Regions from separate parts of the Rhizobium sp. K102 genome, predicted to be linked through region 1. Evidence: predicted binding sites of a transcription regulator. Region 1 holds the regulator's gene; each other region holds the start of a gene.
The links. The regulator LexA, encoded in region 1, represses DNA repair genes until DNA is damaged. The targets are predictions, from matches to a motif close to TGTTCNNNNTGTGTTCNG.
Positions count from the first base shown of each region.

Region 2: a site for LexA is predicted at 1,884-1,901, ahead of MHI61_RS09005 (ribonuclease). Genes of this name have one in related genera too.
Region 3: a site for LexA is predicted at 1,925-1,942, ahead of MHI61_RS08520 (putative DNA modification/repair radical SAM protein). Genes of this name have one in related genera too.
Region 4: a site for LexA is predicted at 1,680-1,697, ahead of uvrA (excinuclease ABC subunit UvrA). Genes of this name have one in related genera too.

Region 1 is NZ_CP092436.1:1,583,395-1,586,602, forward strand. It holds gene kdsA (3-deoxy-8-phosphooctulonate synthase) at 1-197, opposite strand, end outside; gene MHI61_RS13660 (VOC family protein) at 194-1,090, opposite strand; gene lexA (transcriptional repressor LexA) at 1,285-2,004, shown strand; gene MHI61_RS13670 (ComEC/Rec2 family competence protein) at 1,985-3,208, opposite strand, start outside.
Region 2 is NZ_CP092436.1:628,071-631,278, reverse strand. It holds gene ettA (energy-dependent translational throttle protein EttA) at 1-1,030, opposite strand, end outside; gene MHI61_RS09005 (ribonuclease) at 1,129-1,869, opposite strand; gene MHI61_RS09000 (alpha/beta hydrolase) at 2,097-3,047, shown strand; gene MHI61_RS08995 (DMT family transporter) at 3,061-3,208, shown strand, end outside.
Region 3 is NZ_CP092436.1:529,249-532,456, reverse strand. It holds gene MHI61_RS08525 (UdgX family uracil-DNA binding protein) at 1-687, opposite strand, end outside; gene MHI61_RS08520 (putative DNA modification/repair radical SAM protein) at 687-1,919, opposite strand; gene greA (transcription elongation factor GreA) at 2,172-2,648, shown strand; gene MHI61_RS08510 (glycosyltransferase family 4 protein) at 2,676-3,208, shown strand, end outside.
Region 4 is NZ_CP092436.1:1,442,111-1,445,318, reverse strand. It holds gene uvrA (excinuclease ABC subunit UvrA) at 1-1,557, opposite strand, end outside; gene MHI61_RS12955 (single-stranded DNA-binding protein) at 1,842-2,348, shown strand; gene MHI61_RS12950 (MarC family protein) at 2,434-3,081, opposite strand.

The sequences.
Region 1 (3,208 bases):
TCGAAAGAGCTCTTGTAGACGAGGCCGATGCCGAGCTTTGCGCAGAGCTCCTTCAGCGTGCCGGCCATCATGAAGGCGTGGTCGCGGCTTTCCATCTGGCAGGGGCCGGCAATCAGCGACAGGCGGCCGGTGTTGGAAAAGGTGACCTGGCCTGCGCCCTCGCCGATCTTGACTTCGGAATTGGTATCAGTGCTCATCGTGGTTCCTCGAAGGCAAAAAGCGCGCCCTGCCCGGGCGTGGGCTTCACCAGAATGCGATTGTTCTTGCGTGTGTATGTCACTCCGTTAGCAGCCAAATGCGCTTCTGTCACGGCAAGATCGGTGACGGTGAAGAGGATTGCCTGACCGCGCAGGCCACGATCGGCGGCGGAAACGACAAGCTCGAAATAGGCCTCCAGCCCTTCCGGCGTCATCAGGCTGATCTTGGCATTGGATGCCGCGATCTTCATGCCGAAACCGGTTTTCTCCACCACCGTCTGCCCGACCGCAAGACCAACGAAGGCGGCAAACGCAGCCGGCTCCGGCGAACAAAGCGCGATCTCGGCAATGCCGGTCACGCCATTGGCATGCGTCTCCAGGGCGGCACGACCGGCCGGGAACGAATTGATGCGCTGACAGGTGAAGAGAAAGAAGTCGGGCGCGCGCAGATCTCCTGAAAAGGCCAGTTTGAAGCTGCCGACGCTTTCCGAACCGTCCGGCATCCGCATCGGCCGGCTGAACTGCAACATCTCGCCGCCACTCGCGCCGTTGCCCACGAATCGCCGATGATCGAGGCCGGCATCCTCGGTGAGAAAGGCCAACGCCGAAAGTCCCTCCTCGCCGCAGCGGAAGCGGAAGGCGCGATTGCGGGCGATGAAGACATTGCCCTGGCGGGCCGCTGTCTCGCTCTCCTCGACACTCGCCACGCCGAGCGGCTCGATATAGGTCTTGTCGGCGAAAAAAACGCAGGCATTTTCCGTTCCGAACGGATGGCGCGCATCGGCGGCGACGGTAAAGCCGAGCTTGCCGAGCCTTTCGCGCGCCAGGTCGATATTGACGACGGGCAGTACGACATGATCCAGCGGGTGCGGTTTGGCGGAATGTGCGATCATGATATCCCTCCTGACACGCCAGAGATGTGCGACAGCACCACCCCAATGCAAGACATGTGCGCCAATCCGGCGAATGAAAATAAAAATCTCGACGAGTTGGTGCGAAGTTTTACGGAAATTTAGCTACTTGCGGAACACATATGGAACATATAGTGTCCGTTCTGGATTTGTTTCAATCACGGGGTCTGACGTCGATGCTCACGCGCAAACAACAGGAGCTTCTCCTTTTCATTCATGAGCGCATGAAGGAATCCGGCGTTCCGCCCTCTTTCGACGAGATGAAGGATGCCCTGGATCTCGCCTCGAAATCCGGCATTCATCGCCTGATCACGGCGCTGGAGGAACGTGGTTTCATTCGCCGCCTACCGAACCGGGCCCGGGCCCTGGAAGTGATCAAGCTGCCGGAGGCCTATAGCCCCAGTCTTCAGCCGCGCCGCGGTTTTTCACCGAGCGTTATTGAAGGCAGCCTCGGCAAGCCCCAGCCGGTCGCCGCCCCCGCCCCCGCAAAGCCGATCGCCGACAACGGCAACACTGTGTCCGTGCCAGTCATGGGCCGGATCGCCGCCGGCGTTCCGATCTCGGCGATCCAGAACAACACGCACGACATCGTCGTTCCCGCGGATATGCTCGGCTCGGGCGAGCATTATGCGCTGGAGGTCAAGGGCGATTCGATGATCGACGCCGGAATCTTCGACGGCGACACGGTGATTATCCGCAACGGCAGCACCGCAAGTCCCGGCGATATCGTCGTTGCGCTGGTGGACGACGAGGAAGCGACGCTCAAGCGCTTTCGCCGCAAAGGTGCCTCGATCGCCCTCGAAGCCGCCAACCCGGCTTACGAGACCCGTATTTTCGGGCCTGACCGGGTCAAGGTGCAGGGCAAGCTGGTCGGCCTCATTCGCCGTTATCACTGACAGCGGACGGGCCGGATTCGGTAAAACTGTCTTTGCGCCAATCATAGGCGCGATGGCGCATCCATGGACGCGACAAAACATCGAATGCGGTTGCGACCTCGAATCCCGTCTGCGCAAAACGCAGTTCGACGGAACCGGTCCTGCGCAGCGTCTCGCCGGTGAATAGCGTCGCACCCGAGCGGCAGCGGTCGAAACGCAGGCGCACCGCGGTCACGACAATCTCGCCGGCGTCGCAGGCCGGGCCGAGATAGGCGGCATTGTCGATGACGGCGACGACATGGCCATTGCCGAGCCTGGCTATGCACCAGGCCTTCTTGACGCAGGAAAATCGATTTACCTCACCGCCGGCTGCAGCGGCCACCATTGCCGTCCTCGCGTCATTCTGCTGGTCGCGGGACAGCCTGACGCGGCGGTCCTCACCCGGTGGCGGGATGGCAGGGCCATCCAGAATCTTCGGCGGGTAGTGCGCCGGCAGGACCAGCGCTCTCTGCCACTGGCCGAAGATGAAATCCGGCGGATTTTCGCGGTTGGAAGCCAGTGCCGCCGTCGCGACAAGCGCGACCAGACCACCATCCTCGGATATTACCAGATCCGGTGGCCGGGACCCCGGCAGAGTGAGCACGATGAGCGTCGAGACGGCGAGGATCGATGTGCCGGCATGGCGCAACCGGGTGCGGAGCAGCGTCAGCAGCAGAAAGCCTGCCACGGCGACCGCGAAATACCAGGCGGGCAAGCGGCCGAGGTCGATATCGCCGCCCCAGCCGGACACCGTCTTGGCGACCGCAATCACCAGATCGAGGCCGAAGCCGACCACCTTCCAGAGCGGAGCGTCCAGACCGAACGGCATGAGCAACATCGCCAGCAGTCCGGCCGGCATGACGATGAAGGAGATGATCGGCATTGTCGCAAGGTTTGCCGGCAGGCCATAAGCGGTCAGGCGATGAAAATGCTCGACCGCAAACAGCGCCGTGGAAAATCCGCCGATCAGCGAGGTCAGGAAGACGCCGCCGAAGAAACCGGCGACCGCCACGACCGGCCGCAGCACCGGCAGCTTCAGCAACGCGTTCTCCCGGACGCGCCGGTCCTTCCACAGCTGATAGCCCGATACCAGTGCCAAAGTCGCGGCAAAGGACATCTGGAAGCTCGGACCCAAGACTTCGGAGGGTGAAATGGCGATGATGATGAGCGCCGAGAGAACGACATT
Region 2 (3,208 bases), 960 kb from region 1:
CGCCGGGCGGCAGTTTGATCGACAGGTCGTTGATCAGTGTGCGGCCCTCGAAGCCCTTGGTGATGCCTTCCATCTCAATGACCACCTGGCCGAGGCGCTCGCTGACCGGGATGATGATCTGCGCGTCGCCGGGACGCTGCTTTTCGGCGGCATCCACCAACTGCTCGTATGACTTGATACGCGCCTTGGACTTGGCCTGACGCGCCTTCGGGCTGGAGGCGATCCATTCCTGTTCGCGGCTGATGGCCTTCTGGCGCGAGGCCTCTTCGCGGTTTTCCTGCAGCATGCGCTTGGCTTTCGCCTGCAGGTAGGCCGAGTAATTGCCTTCGTAGGGAATGCCGCGGCCGCGGTCGAGTTCGAGGATCCATCCGGTGACGTTGTCGAGGAAGTAACGATCGTGGGTGATCATCATCACCGCGCCGGGATAGTCGCGCAGATGCTTTTCGAGCCAGGCGATGGTTTCGGCGTCGAGATGGTTGGTCGGTTCGTCGAGCAACAGCAGATCCGGCTGCGAAAGCAGCAGGCGGCAGAGCGCGATACGGCGGCGTTCACCACCGGACAGGCTGGTGACATCGGCGTCGCGCGGCGGGCAGCGCAGGGCTTCCATCGCCATCTCGACCTGGCTTTCCAGATCCCAGAGGTTCTGGCTGTCGATGATGTCCTGCAGCTTGGCGCCCTCTTCCGCGGTCTCGTCGGAATAGTTCATCATCAATTCGTTGTAGCGATCGAGGATCGCCGTCTTCGAGGCAACGCCTTCCATGACGTTTTCGAACACCGTCTTGTTCGGGTCGAGACGCGGTTCCTGCTCGAGATAGCCGACGGTGGCACCCTCGGCCAGCCAGGCTTCGCCCGTATACTCCTTGTCCTGGCCGGCAATGATGCGCAGCACAGTGGATTTACCGGCGCCGTTCGGCCCGAGGATGCCGATCTTGGCATCCGGGTAGAAAGAAAGGTGGATGTTCTCCAGGATCTTCTTGTTGCCATAGGCCTTGTTGAGGCCGGACATATGATAGATGAATTGACGTGCCATGCTGCGCTGCTCCGGGCGGGAAACTTCGTTTCGTGCCGCTATGTAGGCGAAACAGCGCCTGTGGGCAACGCCGAAACCCGGTTTAGGCAGGATTCCGGTCAGAAGCCCGCCGCATCGACGACACCTTCATCGCAGCCGAAAGAGGTTTTTCCCGCCCCCTGGATCAGATCGCCAAGGCCGCCGCTTTTTGCCGCCGCCGTTCCCGCATCCTGAGACAGCCCGATCGTCAGCTCGCTGATCATCCTGACATTGCCGGCCCGCCGGCAGCTCATCTTGACGCGGTCGCCCGCACCCGGCCCGAAGCTCTTGTCGAAAGCCGCCTTGATCGCATCGGACTTGACCGTCTTGCCGATATTGGCGGCGAAGAGGTCGCGCACGGCCGATGCGTTGAGCGCACTCACGAGATGGACGCTGACGCCGAAATAATCTTCCGCGCTCATTTTCGTGCAGGTGCCATGCTTTGTCCATTCGTGCCGTTCCAGGCCGGACTGCGTGCCGGGCATCGCCTTGGCCAGCGCCGCCTGCGTCTCGGCCGAAAGCGTGACCGCCGGCAGTGTAGACCATTTGCCGTCCTTGTCGGCAGCCTTCTGGTCGTCGCTGACGCCGCAATAATCTTGTCGCATCGGCCAGAGACCGTGCAGCGAGAAATTCGTTGCGTCGTGGCGCTCGCCGGTCTGGCTTGCGCATTCGGCCTTCTTCTGGTTTGTCTGACAGAAGGCGGGCTGCCAGCTCGCCGCAAGAATGAAACGGGTGCGTCCCGTGGCCTCCTGCGCCATGGCGGCGCCGGCAAGGGCCATCGATACGGCGAACGTCAAGGTACGCAACTGCATGCTGCTCATTTCAACCCCCATAGAAGAACAATACAGGAACAGATAAGCACAAAGAGTAAACGACAGCAACCCTGAATCGCAAATATTCCTTTAATTTGTTATCGACTGCGTTCGGCGCCTTAAAGTCACGCACCCGACGCTTTGTCACTTTGAGTTGAAGCATAATTGCTTAAAGCGATTTCGCTTTCGGAAATTATGCGCTAGCGATCTGTTCTGCTGCGGCAGGTAGGATCCGAATGTTTTCTGAAACGCAATGGCTCTCCGTGCCGGGAGCATCGCTGGCTTATCACCATGCCGAGGCCACCGGCCCCGCATGCGGCATTCTGTTGATATCGCACGGCCTGGCGGAGCACTCGAAGCGGTATCGCCGCTTTGCCGAGGCGATGGCGGCGCGCGGCTATCACGTCTATGCCCATGATCACCGCGGCCATGGCGAGACGACGGCGCTCGACGCGCCGATCGGCCGCTTCGCGCGGCGGGATGGAGTCGAACGGGTGATCGGCGACATCATGGCCATGCGCGCCCATGCGGCCTCGCGCCATCCCGGCCTAAAGGTGATCCTCTTCGGCCATTCGATGGGTGGCCTTATCGCGCTCAATGCCGCCGTCGCCGCTCCTGCCGAATTCGACGCGGTCGCCGTCTGGAATTCGAATTTCGCCGTCGGTCTTGCCGGCCGAGCCGCCCAGGCGATCCTCATTGCCGAACGCATGCTGAAAGGCTCGGACGTGCCGAGCGGCCTCCTGCCGAAACTCACCTTCGCCGCCTGGGGCCGGTCCATTGCCAACCGCCGCACGGAATTCGACTGGCTTTCGCATATTCCCGATGAAGTCGACAAATATGTCGCCGACCCTCTTTGCGGCTTCGACGCCTCGGTTTCGCTCTGGCTCGATGTCTTCGAACTAACCTTCCGCGCACCGCAAAAGATCCATCTCGACCGGCTGCGGCATGACCTGCCGATCCATCTGGTCGGCGGCGCAGAAGATCCGGCGACGGAGCGTGGAAAAGCCGTGGTCTGGCTGTCGAACCATTTGAAAGGCCATGGCTTCTCCCGTATCAGCACCGAGATATATCAGGACACGCGGCACGAAACGCTGAATGAGGTCGGCGCAGATGCAGCCATTTCCGCCTTCGCGGACTGGTGTGACGGCGCGGTCAGCAAAAGCCGGAACGGCCAAAATCCCGGATAACGAGAATTCCACTATGAGCAGTACCTCCGCCCGGCCCGTTTCGTCCCCTTCCGACGTGACGATGGGGCTTGCGCTGATGTTTCTTTCGGTGATGTTCTCGCCGCTCATCGATATCTTCGCCAAACTTGCCGTCGTCACCATCCCCTCCGCCGAGATCACCG
Region 3 (3,208 bases), 1.1 Mb from region 1:
CATCTCCGCCTGCATCGCCTTCAGCTTCAAGCGGGCCGGATTGAAGATGCTGGCATAATAGGTGCGCCAGAGCTCATCGGTTACGTCGGTAAGATTGGGCTTCTCGCAAGGTTCGTCGCTGATCGTCAGCCGCTCGCCGTCCCAGGCGGCCGATCCCTTGGGCGTGGCGATCAACCAGTCCATGTCGGTGAAACGTCGTTGGAAGAAGGGCGCCGTCCCCCTGACGATGTGGTGGTCCGGCTCGAACCAGGCGATGAATTTTCGCCGCCCTGCGGAAACCGCGCCAACCTCCTTGAAGCGGACGAAGGCCGTCATCTTGTGCGCGTCGCGATGCACGTTTTTCGCCATCAGCCTGGCACGCACGACATCCTCGTCGGAGGTCACCTCAAGCAGCTGCCGGTCCAGCTGCAGCCGCCAGAGCAGGCGGTAAAGCAGCGAGAAGCGCGCCGGATCGGAATGGCAAAGAACCGTCTCAGCAAGCTCGATGAAGGTGGGCGGCACCGTCATCGGCTTGCGTGATGCCGCCGGCGCCGGCGGCATGGCGTCGCGCTGAAAGGAAAGATCCGCCTCCGCACTTCTTTCGCGCCACTCGATCTCCTCAGGCACTATGCCGGCGGCCGCCAAGGCGCGCGCGGCATCACGCCATTCGGCAAGATCTCCGCGTCCTGCGAGCACGACCCGGCGCATCACAGCAACGATAATTGTTCGGGCTGCGGCTCGAACATGGCGCGAAGGTCCGGCCTATCGATCAGCCGGCGCGGCGACCAGCCTTCCGCCGAGATGAAGGACTGGACCTTCTTGATCGAAACGCCGAGCCGCGAGAGATCATCCAGCCGCAGACGGCGAAAGCGGCGCGCCGAAACGACCGCCTTGACCGTCTTGGTGCCGAGGCCGGGCACGCGCAGCAACCGTTCACGCTCGGCCCTGTTGATATCGACGGGGAATTCGGCCCGGTTGGCCAGCGCCCAGGCAAGCTTCGGGTCGAGGTTGAGATCGAGCATGCCGCCCGCCTGATTGGCGGTGATCTCGTCGATGCCGAAACCATAGAAGCGGTAGAGCCAGTCGGCCTGATAGAGCCGGTGCTCGCGCATCAGCGGCGGCTTGATCAGTGGCAGGTTCTTCGACGAATCCGGTATCGGGCTGAAGGCGGAATAATAGACGCGCTTGAGGCCGTAGCTGCTGTAAAGCCGGCCGCTGGTCGCAAGGATGGTCGCGTCACTCGCGCCGTCGGCGCCGACGATCATCTGCGTGCTCTGGCCGGCCGGGACGAAACGCTGGCGTTTCTTGCTTTTCAGCGTCGGCTCGCCGGCCGCCTCGATCTTCAGCCTGAGGTCAGCCATCGATCGGCGGATATTGGCAGGCTTCTTTTCCGGCGCGAAGCGGCTGATGCCGTTATCCGTCGGCAGCTCGATATTGAGCGACAGCCGGTCGGCATAAAGCCCCGCCTCCTCAATCAGCCGCGGCGACGCCTCGGGGATCGATTTCAGGTGGATATAACCGCGGAAATCATGCGTCACGCGCAGTTCGCGGACGATGCGGACCATTTCCTCCATCGTGTAATCGGACGAACGGATAATGCCGGAGGAAAGGAAGAGGCCTTCGATATAGTTGCGGCGATAGAATTCCAGCGTCAGCCAGATCACCTCTTCGGGTGTAAAGCGCGCCCGTTCGACATTGCTCGACGAGCGATTGACGCAATAGGCGCAGTCGTAGATGCAGAAATTGGTCAGCAGGATCTTCAGAAGCGAAATGCATCGACCATCCGGCGCATAGGCATGGCAGATGCCGGATCCCTCGGTCGAACCGAGCCCGCCGCTTGTGCTCGAATCGCGTTTCAGCGTGCCGCTGGAGGCGCAGGAAGCGTCATATTTCGCGGCATCGGACAGGATGGCCAAGCGTTCGGCAAGCGACTTCTTCATTCCTATGTTCACTATATGTTCTAATATACGGAGTCAATCCGGCTCCATCCCGCCCCTGCCCGATTTTCACGCGCACCACCTGATATCGCGGGGGTTGCGTTGCGTTTATGCGAATTTTCTGGAAATCGGCCTTGGCGATCTGCTATAAGCACTTAACTAGGATTGTGGCACGGTTCCGAAGCTCCCCTTCGGGACCTGTTTTCTTTTGTGTTTGCGCCTGACGTGCCGATACAAGGAGTGAAGGACAGAAAAATGGTTGAAAAGGTACCGATGACACAGGGTGGTTTCGTCAAGCTGCAGGAAGAACTGCGCTGGCGTCAGCAGGAGGAGCGCCCCCGAATCATCGAGGCGATCGCCGAAGCCCGTGCCCATGGCGACCTTTCCGAAAACGCCGAATATCACGCTGCCAAGGAAGCCCAGAGCCACAATGAAGGCCGCATCAGCGAGCTGGAAGACCTGACGGCGCGCGCCGAGGTCATCGACCTCACGAAGATGTCGGGCCACAAGATCAAGTTCGGCGCCAAGGTGAAGCTCGTCGACGAGGACACCGAGGAAGAAAAGACCTACCAGATCGTCGGCGACCAGGAAGCCGACGTCAAGGCCGGCCGCATCTCCATCTCCTCCCCGATCGCCCGTGCGCTGATCGGCAAGGAAGTCGGCGATTCCATCGAGGTCAACGCGCCCGGCGGCTCCAAGGCCTACGAAATCCTCCAGGTTTCCTGGGGCTGATCACCCGCCACAAACGAGACCCCTCCCTTGCCTGATATGCGTGACGTCGAGATCATCGCGCCCAATTTCAAGCGCCGGCTCTCCGGCGTCACGTCGACCATCGTCCAGCTCATCCCATGCCAGACCCGGCTCGGCATCGGGATCGCGACCCTCGGCCCGGGCCTGCCCGAGGACCTGCCGAAACTGAGATGGCTGCAACTTTTAAGCCTCTGGCGCCCGCCGGCACGCCGGCGCCATCGCGTCTGGCACGCCCGCCGCAACAATGAGATGGCCGTCGGCATCCTGCTCCGCTATCTCCTGCGCATGCCGCTGAAGCTCATCTTCACCTCCGCTGCGCAGCGCCGCCACACCGCCTACACGAAATGGCTGATCCGCCGCATGGACGCGGTGATCGCGACCAGCGACCGCTCCGGCTCCTTCCTCGAAGTGCCGCACACGGTCATCCAGCATGGCGTCGATCTGTCCCTGTTCCATCCGCCGGAAGCGGCGGAAGACGGCATTGCCGCGACCGGTCTGCCCGGCCGCTATCTTGTCGGCTGTTTCGGTCGTGTGCGCCATCA
Region 4 (3,208 bases), 140 kb from region 1:
GAGGCGAATGCGCTGGCTCTCCCCGCCCGACAGCGTGCCGGAATTGCGCGACAGGCTGAGGTACTCCAGGCCGACATCGTTGAGGAAGCGCAGCCGGTCGCGGATTTCCTTGAGGATGCGCACGGCGATCTCGTTCTGCTTGGCGTTGAAGCTGGCCGGCAGCGTTTCGAACCAGTCGCGGGCGACGCGGATCGACATCTCGGTCACTTCGCCGATATGCAGCCTGTTGATCTTCACGGCGAGCGCTTCCGGCTTCAGGCGATAGCCGTTGCAGGCCGGGCAGGGGGCTGCCGACATGAAGCGCTCGATATCCTCGCGGGCCCAGGCGGAATCGGTCTCCTTCCAGCGACGCTCGAGATTGGTGATGATGCCCTCGAAGTTCTTGTGGGTCGTATAGGAGCGCGCGCCGTCGGCGTAGTGAAATTCGATCTTGTCGTCGGTGCCGTTGAGGATGACATCCTTGGCCTCGTCGGAAAGATCGTTCCAGCGGGTGCCGAGCTTGAAGCCGTAATGTTTGCCGAGCGCTTCCAGCGTCTGGTTGTAGTAGGGCGAGGTCGACTTGGCCCAGGGCGCGATCGCCCCGTCGCGCAGTGTCCGCTCTGGCTCGGGCACGATCAGGTCGGCGTCGATCTTCTGCTGGGCGCCGAGGCCGTCGCAGGTCGGGCAGGCGCCGAAGGGATTGTTGAAGGAAAACAGCCGGGGTTCGATCTCCGGGATCGTGAAGCCCGAGACCGGGCAGGCGAACTTCTCCGAAAACAGCACGCGCTCATGCGTCTCGTTCAGCGACTTGTTGGCCGAGCCGCCGGCTGAGGTTTCCTCCGGCGGCAGCGGCTTGTCGGCGAATTCGGCGACTGCCAGCCCGTCGGCGAGCTTCAGGCAAGTCTCCAGGCTGTCGGCCAGGCGCGCCGAAACATCGGAGCGCACGACGATGCGGTCGACCACGACGTCGATGTCGTGCTTGTATTTCTTATCGAGAACCGGCGCCTCGGCGATCTCGTAGAACTGGCCGTCCACCTTGACGCGCTGGAAGCCCTTCTTCATCAGCTCCGCCAGTTCCTTCTTGTATTCGCCCTTGCGCCCGCGCACGAGCGGCGCGAGAATATAAAGACGGGTGCCTTCGCCGAAAGCGAGGATGCGGTCGACCATCTGGCTGACCGTCTGGCTTTCGATCGGCAGGCCGGTCGCCGGCGAATAGGGAACGCCGACGCGGGCAAAGAGCAGGCGCATATAGTCGTAGATCTCGGTGACGGTGCCGACCGTCGAGCGCGGGTTGCGCGAGGTGGTCTTCTGCTCGATCGAAATGGCCGGCGACAGCCCGTCGATCTGGTCGACATCGGGCTTCTGCATCATTTCGAGGAACTGCCGGGCGTAGGCGGACAGGCTCTCGACGTAGCGCCGCTGGCCCTCGGCGTAGATCGTGTCGAAGGCGAGCGAGGATTTGCCCGAGCCCGAAAGACCGGTCATGACGATCAGCTTGTTGCGCGGCAGATCGAGATCGATGCTCTTCAGATTGTGCTCGCGCGCGCCGCGGATGGAGATCGTCTTCAGTTCGCTCATCGTCTCTGCTTTGGTTTTCTGGATAACAGCCCTTATTTAGTGATGCCGGCGGGCGAGTCGAGGCTGAATATCCGGGAAGGTTCAAGGTTTTCGATTCTGTTGACAGGATCATACGGATAAACTAGAACAAATAAAGAACAAAATTCCTGATGAATGCATGCGGCTTTCTGATGGATAAACATGTGGATTAAATGCCGCCCATGCGCATCGGCGGTCCGTGATGGTTTAAGGTGCGCCGATCGATTGAAACGCCGCCGGGCAGGGCGGCAGGCAGGGTGAGAAGCATGGCTGGTAGCGTGAACAAGGTAATTCTGGTTGGAAACGTGGGTGCAGACCCCGAAATCCGCCGCACTCAGGATGGCCGGCCGATCGCCAATCTCCGTATCGCGACCTCGGAGACCTGGCGTGACCGCAATTCCGGCGAACGCCGCGAAAAGACCGAATGGCACACTGTCGTCGTCTTCAACGAAGGCCTCTGCAAGGTCGTCGAGCAATATGTGAAGAAAGGCGCCAAGCTCTATATCGAAGGTCAGCTGCAGACCCGCAAATGGCAGGATCAGCAGGGCCAGGACCGCTATTCGACGGAAGTGGTGCTGCAGGGCTTCAGCTCGACGCTGACCATGCTCGACGGCCGCGGCGATGGCGGTGCTGCGAGCTCCGGTGGCCGCGGCGGCAGTAGCAACAATGATTACGGCGACGATTACGGCGCCCCGGCGTCGTCCTCATCGTCGAACCGCGGCGGCGGCGGCGGCAACTTCTCGCGCGATCTCGATGACGACATCCCGTTCTGATCGGCCGCATATCCCGGCTTGAAGAAGATCCGAGAGCATGATGCCTTTGACGCGTCATACTCTTTTTTGTTTGCTCTCGCGCTGTTCAGTGCGGCGTCGCGCTGATCAGATTAAGCGCCGCCTTCGCGCCGTCGACGACAAACTGCACGGCAAGGGCGGCGAGGATGACGCCGAGGAGCCGCGTCAGGATCGCCCGCCCGGTGACGCCGAGGAAACGGTCGAGCCTGTCGGCAATCAGCAGCATCAGCAGTGTCAGCAGTAGATTGGCGGCGATGACGGCGATCAGCTGGGCCTTTTCCACCGAGGTCGGCAGCGTGCCGGCAAGCAGGATTGTCGCCGAGATCGCACCCGGGCCGGCGATCAGCGGCAAGGCGAGGGGGAATACGGCGATATTCTCGATATGATCTTTGGTGACAGCTGCCTCGCTGGCTTTCTCTTTCCGCTCCTGGCGCCTCTCGAACACCATTTCGAAGGCGATCCAGAAGAGCAGCAGCCCGCCGGCGATGCGGAAGGCGCCAATCGAAATGCCGAGCACGCCGAGAACGCTTGAGCCGAACAGGGCGAAGACGGCGAGGATGATGAAGGCGATGGTTGAGCCGCGTAGCGCCACCTGGGTTCGCTGGCTCCGGCTCATGCCGGTCGTCAGTCCCAGGAAGATGGGGGCGAGCCCCGGCGGATCGATGGTGACGAGAAGCGTCGTGAAGGCGTTGATCAATTGGTCGGCGCTTGCCATCGTCTCTCCGAAAGCCCATATGGGTGCGTGATTTTCTGCGATTGTGAAGCGGGGATTTGGATTTGGCAAATATGCTGCGGCGGCCCGCGGCGGATTTGTCCGGTCCGATCGCACAAGTCCCGTGCTT